Regions from separate parts of the Veillonella atypica genome, predicted to be linked through region 1. Evidence: riboswitches for the same ligand, from Rfam matches in the RefSeq annotation. Region 1 holds a riboswitch; the other holds the start of a gene.
What was found. Region 1 has a riboswitch for thiamine pyrophosphate ahead of thiC (phosphomethylpyrimidine synthase ThiC). Riboswitches for the same ligand answer to the same signal wherever they lie in the genome.
Positions count from the first base shown of each region.

Region 1 (3,590 bases):
ATCCCAAAACATGGTGTGGTTTTTATGACCCCCACCATTGTTGATAACCGCTTGACGGATATCCTCTGGCACATTGGCAATATCGCCGAGAATACAATCTACGCAACCATAGGCAAGATCCGGGTATTTAGCGATGGCTGCATTCAAATTATTAACATACGCTTGGTGATGCTTATCATGATGCAGTTTCATCGTCTCTGCATCGATAACAGGTTCTAGATAATCATAAGCATATGGTAATGGTGCGAGTTCGAAAGGTTTCATAATAGTCCTCCTTTTAATTAGGGCACGAACGATATCTTAACTAGTATCGTTCTTGTGAAAGCGATTCGATGCACCTGCATCGGTATTTCATTGATATGAATTATCATTCTTTGCATATTGTACTATCTATATAGATAAACGTCAATATATGACCAACATTTATTACAGAATATCAATATATTCGCTATTCAAAGCCTTATTCATGCTACGAACAGCACAGAATTTACCACACATACTACAAGTTTCACTATGCCCCTCCTCTGGAGCTCGGCTTTCACGAATATTGCGAGCACGTTGAGGATCAAGTGCACACGCATATTGCGCCTCCCAATCTAGTACGCGTCTAGCATCAGCCATCGCATCATCCTTATCACGGGCACCTGGTATGCCACGTGCTATATCCGCTGCATGGGCTGCTATTTTGAAAGCCATAATACCTTCTTTCACATCGTCTGCATTAGGCAATGCCAAATGCTCTGCCGGCGTTACATAACAAAGAAAGGACGCCCCATGCATGCCCGCCACAGCACCACCAATGGCAGCTGTTATATGATCATAGCCAGGTGCAATATCTGTCACCAATGGGCCTAACACATAAAACGGAGCTCCGCCACATAGCGTTTCCTCAATTTCCATATTCGCTTGAATTTGGTTAAGTGGCACATGACCTGGGCCTTCAATAATCACTTGCACACCTTTAGCTCGAGCGCGTTTAGTCAATTCACCAAGTCGTACCAGTTCTTCAATTTGACATACATCCGTAGCATCTGCTAAACAGCCTGGTCGACAAGCATCACCCAAAGAAATAGTTACATCATACTCACGGCAAATATCTAAAATATCATCAAAATGTTCATAGAATGGGTTTTCCTTACCCGTCATGCTCATCCATGCAAAGATAAGACTACCACCACGGCTAACGATGTTGAGTCTACGTTTATGCTTTTTAATTTGCTCAATAGTTTGACGCGTAATACCACAATGTAAGGTTACAAAGTCCACCCCATCCTCTGCATGGAGACGGATAGTATCTAAGAAATCCTCAGCAGTAAGTTCTGCCAAATCCCGTTGATGATGTATAACGCTGTCATATACTGGTACAGTACCAATCATGGCTTTACATTCGCTAGTTAATTTTCGTCTAAAAATACGTGTATCACCATGAGTAGATAAATCCATAATCGATTCAGCACCAAGTTGAATCGCCCAATTTACCTTTTCTATTTCACTATCATAATCGGTAACGTCTCTGGATGTGCCAAGATTCACATTTATTTTCGTGCGCAATGCTTTACCGATGCCCTCTGGATCGATACAAGTATGATTCTTATTACAGGGAATAACAACTTGTCCTAAAGCAACTAGCGCTCGCAATTGCTCTACATCCATGCGTTCCTTTTCTGCTACAATTTTCATCGCATCCGTAACAAAGCCTTTTTGTGCGGCTTCCAATTGAGTGTAAAACATAATATGTCCTCCTATTGAATAAAACCTTTTAGCTTTGTACACAAGAAAAAGGGTATCGATATAATATGATCGATACCCTTGAATGGTTTTGCGTGCTTCCTACGCGGGCATGATCCCGATCAGGTCAAAGGTCAGGTGCTAACAGCCCTTTCTCAGCCTATCTCATAGGCTCCCTTGCATACTCTGCTATGTAATTGTGTATAGCATATCACTATTTAACTAATATTTCAATCTATACCTCTATTACAAATCATTAGCTACTTCAATCTGACATTGACGCATAGTTAATAATGCTGCTTCATGGCTTTCCTCAGTAACTCCTGCACAGCAATTAGGATCTACATGAATAGGAACCTCTGGCAAGCCAGCTTTCAACAATATGGCATTCGACACAACGCACACATCTGTGCAAACACCGACTAAGGTTATGCTTTCAATAGGCTCTGCTGCATTCATACCTTGCAAGCGCGTAACCAATTCAGAGGATCCAAAATTAGGTTTATCAATGATAAAGTACGGATGGATGGTATTGCGTTTTTCTGCGGCCGTAATGAGGCTCTCCATAATTTGCCAACCAATTGTATCTTTCACACAATGCACAACTGGCAAATGCTGACCTTCTTGGCTTTCAAGATAATTAGTATCGTGAGTATCTCGTGTAAAAATAACTGGTCCATCAAAGGATGCAATTTTTTGACGTACAGTATCCACGATGGCCTGAGCCTCTGGAGAACCAAGAGAGCCATCCACAAAATCATGTTGCATATCAATTACGACTAAAACGTTCATGTTCTATCCCTCCACAACGACATGGTGCACCCGATTCGGCGTATTATGGGCAATGCGACCTGCTGCAGCGGCCGCCACGGCACCAACTAAATCATCAAGAAACGTATTGCAGTGACTATCAACTTGACTATCTAGATTTTTAACAATGCCCGGTTTTACCTTATCAATATAACCATAGTTCGTAAATCCAATAGATCCGTATAAATTCACAATGGATAAAGCGAGGATTTCATCAATGCCAAACAACGCTTCATCACGAGTCATGATACTTTGTAATGGCTCAGATAATTTCTTCTGCTCCGCCAATCTATCCAATTCTATGCCCGTAATGATGGCATTTTGTGTTTCTCGTTTTTCAAGTACGGCCTGTACACTCTCTACGCACTCATCCATCGTCAAATCAGGAATATATGGTTGTTGAATCATCATCACAATATCTGCAATGTCCTGAACGGTAACGCCTCGTTCCTTTAATAAATTATACGTACACGCCTTTAATTCCTCCTGAGATATCATAATTGCTCCTCAAAATTATACAAATTTACGTAACACATTATACCTTGATTATACCACGAAAAAATCCCTACCGACGTTCTATCAGTAGGGATTCCATGATTAGATTTTCTTAACCATTTCAGATTTCAATGCCATCGCACCAAAACCATCGATTTTACAATCGATATCGTGTCCGTCGCTCGCATCAGAAATGAGGCGAATGTTTTTAACACGCGTACCTTGTTTCAATACGCCAGCGCCTTTTACTTTGAGGTCTTTTACAACAACAACGGTATCGCCATCAGCTAGTTCATTGCCGTTAGCATCGCGAATGATACCTGCTTCAGCTGCAGCTTGTGCGTCAGCCGCTGTCCATTCATTGCCACACATAGGGCAGATAAACATATGACCATCTTCGTATGTGTACTCATCGCCGCACTTAGGGCAGTTAGGTAAATTTGCCATTTAAATCTCCTTTTTCACTACATAATGAAAGTATTATACATTTATCCCTTCTTTGAAACGCTCGTAAATTTAGATTTAATTAATCTAAGCACATCATCTATAAATATTTA
Region 1 is NZ_JAPVXV010000002.1:63,889-67,478, forward strand. Features, by position in the region: gene O3598_RS02970 (superoxide dismutase) at 1-264, opposite strand, end outside; gene thiC (phosphomethylpyrimidine synthase ThiC) at 427-1,731, opposite strand; TPP riboswitch at 1,811-1,917, opposite strand; gene O3598_RS02980 (cysteine hydrolase family protein) at 1,975-2,520, opposite strand; gene O3598_RS02985 (phosphatidylglycerophosphatase A family protein) at 2,524-3,036, opposite strand; gene O3598_RS02990 (zinc ribbon domain-containing protein YjdM) at 3,136-3,480, opposite strand.

Region 2 (3,590 bases), on a different contig from region 1:
TTGCCCTACGTGAATACCATCCGCATTAACAGCGACCGCTAGCTCTACATCATCATTGATAATATAGAGCACATGATACTTGGCACAGATATATTGTAACTGTTGTGCTAGTTCTAACTTCTGTTGACCTTCTAATGTACCATCGCCCTTCTCTCTAAACTGAAAGCAGGTTATACCACCACGACAAGCATCTTCTACGATTTCGAGCAACCGTTTTTTGTTAAGCGCTGTATCTTGTGTACCACACACGAAATACACCTGTAATTGATCTGGTACAACTACAGACTGCACACGATTTTCAGATACAAGCACCTCATCATCTAGCGTATACAAAGCATCCATAAAGGCTATGCTAAAGCTACCTGGTTTTATTCCACTTACCTTAACAGCACTTTCACCAGCTAAACCATAGTACGCCAATGCATAGGCAAGAAATTCACCTGTAGACAGGCTATACTTAAAGGAATCATAAATTCCAAAAAAGGCTGCTAATACGGCCCCCAAGAGACAGCCTGTTCCCGTTACAGCAGTCATAATCGAATGACCATGAGGCACTGCAAAGACTCGAGTTCCATCAGATACATAATCCTCTTCGCCCGTTGCTACTACAGGACAGTTAATAAGACGCGCTAAACGATATGCGATAATGGCACTATCCGCTACCTGCGCCCCATCAACACCCTTACCTAACGGAGAGTTTTCATCCTTATTATCAGAACTCAGTGCATCATAAACAGCCTTAACTTCGCTTTGATTGCCTCGTAATAACGAAATAGAACCAGTCTTAATCAAATCTAAGACCACCGACAATCGGTAAGCTCCTGCATGACAGCCCACAGGATCAAGAATAATTGGTACATCATATTCCTTCGCTAGTTTAATAGCCTCTTTATAGTAACCAACCTTCTCAGGTGTAAGTGTCCCAATATTGATGAGCAGTGCTGATGCATACACAATAAGATCCTTTAAATCTTCACTACATTCGCTCATGATAGGCGATGCCCCAATAGCTAGTAGTCCATTAGCAGTAAAGGTTCGTACCACATCATTGGTAATACAAATCACAAGAGGATTTTTCTTCCTCAATGTGTATAATATATTGAATTCAGGCCTAATTTGATTATGTATATATGGGTTCATAGCATCATCTCCTCTCATCTTTTTTCAAGAGCTCATCCATCGTTTCAGTTCCATTCGCCAATAAACCATAGGCCATGTGGTTAACTGGGCCACACCCATTGCCTAACGCTGGATTGTACTTAATAGCAAGAGCAATATAGTCCTTGGCAATACCGATGGCATCCATTACATCACGGCCTTTAGCAAGCTCCGCTGTAATAACCGCTGAGAAGGTACAGCCCGTACCATGAGTATGCACCGTATCGTATTTAGGACTCGTCCACGTACGAACGTGACCATCTCTTGTGAAAGCATAATCTGTTGCATCTTCGCCAATATGGCCACCTTTAATGATGACCACTTGGGGCCCTAAGTCATGTAAAATTCGATTAGCCGCCGTTGTTATGTCACTTTCACAATTAATAGACATGTCCGCTAAGACCTCAGCCTCACTGCGATTAGGTGTGATAACTGTAGCGGTAGGAATGAGTTTAGATTTTAAGAGATGTACAGCCTCATCTGATACGAGTCGGTCACCGCTAGTAGCAATCATAACGGGGTCCATTACGTACGAAATATCCTTGCTTACATAAGGATAAATGAGATCCATCATTTCCGGTAAGGCAATCATACCAGTCTTAACGGCTTGGGGCATAATATCTGAGTACACATCGTGTAACTGTTTTTCTATACTCTCTAAGGATAGATGTTCTACGTGGTGAACACCCGTTGTATTTTGAGCTACCACGGATGTAACCACGGCCATGCCGTATACGTGACGACTTTGAAAGGATTTTAAATCAGCCATAATACCAGCACCACCGCTAGGATCAGTACCAGCAATTGTTAATGCAGTATGTAATTTCATAATACCTCCAAACATATAAAATGAGACCACTCCCAATGGAATGGTCTCGTAATAGTTTAGTATTATGTTGCACTCCACTTCCCTACGCCAGTATTATCTGGATCAGGTCTAGGGTTTTGAATGGTCAATCTCAGCATAAGCACCCCTAGTGGCAATATATTTTTATACTCTAGTTATAACATCATTATACAATCTATGCAAGAAAATAATTGACGGGGTTCTCTTAACAGCCTATAATGAAGCCATAACGGGGTGCTCACATGAGTGGGCTGAGAGTAAGCTAATGCTTTAACCCATAACCTGATTTGGATAATGCCAACGTAGGGAACATAGAGGATTAATAGCCGAGTTCCTATGAACTCGGCTTTTTCTATGACTTCCTGGCAAGGAGGACGTATGAAAGACACATACATTACACAACCACAGTTCGCCATGATATGGTTTGGTGCCGCTCTATCTATAGCGGAAATTATGACAGGAACCTATCTAGCCCCCTTAGGACTCACCCAAGGTCTATATGCCATCATCTTAGGACATATCATCGGCGGCATACTGCTCTTTGGGGCTGGCCTTATCGGTGGACGTTTACGGCAAGGCAGTATGAATACTACTGCCTTCAGCTTTGGCCCACTAGGGGCTAAAGGCTTTGCCTTTTTAAATATGCTTCAACTTATCGGCTGGACTAGCATCATGATCTACGATGCTATGCTAGCCTTACAAGAACTAGCACCTCTATCCCCTATCATTTGGACAATAGCTATCGGAGCACTTGTCATCTTGTGGCTTTTCATCGGCCTTCACAATACGGGCTATATTCAAGCTATCGTATCCGTTCTATTGTTAGGCCTCACCCTTTACATGGGTGCTCACATGATATCGCAGTGGCCTAGTGAAGGTGTCATTCTAACTAGCGGTAACATGAGTTTCATCGCTGCCCTTGAATTATCTATCGCCATGCCACTATCTTGGCTACCTCTCATCAGTGATTATACCCGTGAAAGTAAAAAACCTTTCTCCGCATCACTTACAAGTGCTACAGTCTACACTGTAACAAGTATCGTTATGTACACCTTAGGTCTTAGTGCCGCTATCTTTGGCGGCGGCGACTCCATCATTACTATCATGATGAATGCAGGACTTGGCCTTGCGGGCCTCATCGTTATTATTTTCTCTACCGTAACTACAACCTTTATGGACGCTTACTCTGCAGGCGTATCTAGTACGACTATCTACAAGAGTGCTTCTAGTAAAGGCATAGCCGTTGTAGTTACTATCGTTGGTACAATCGCTGCCATCCTATATCCGATGGACGATATTACAGACTTCCTATACCTCATCGGCTCTGTATTTGCGCCGATGATTGCCATTCTTTTGGCGGACTACTTTATCAATCGCCAACAAGTACAAACGATCTCAGCATATCTCGTGCGCGGTTTAATTTGGGTAGTTTCCGTTGGACTCTATCACTATATGTTACATAGTGAAAGTACTATTGGGGCTACACTGCCAGCCTTTACAACGGCATTCGTCGTAACAGCTATCGTTGGATTTATAAGTCATACAGAAAACTCATCTGTCGAAATAAAACAACACTAAAACAAAA
Region 2 is NZ_JAPVXV010000003.1:123,665-127,254, forward strand. Features, by position in the region: gene thiM (hydroxyethylthiazole kinase) at 1-1,140, opposite strand, end outside; gene thiD (bifunctional hydroxymethylpyrimidine kinase/phosphomethylpyrimidine kinase) at 1,145-1,987, opposite strand; TPP riboswitch at 2,050-2,144, opposite strand; TPP riboswitch at 2,226-2,331, shown strand; gene cytX (putative hydroxymethylpyrimidine transporter CytX) at 2,384-3,583, shown strand.
Region 2: linked by a shared signal. The riboswitch ahead of thiD (bifunctional hydroxymethylpyrimidine kinase/phosphomethylpyrimidine kinase) and the one ahead of thiC (phosphomethylpyrimidine synthase ThiC) in region 1 are both predicted to bind thiamine pyrophosphate.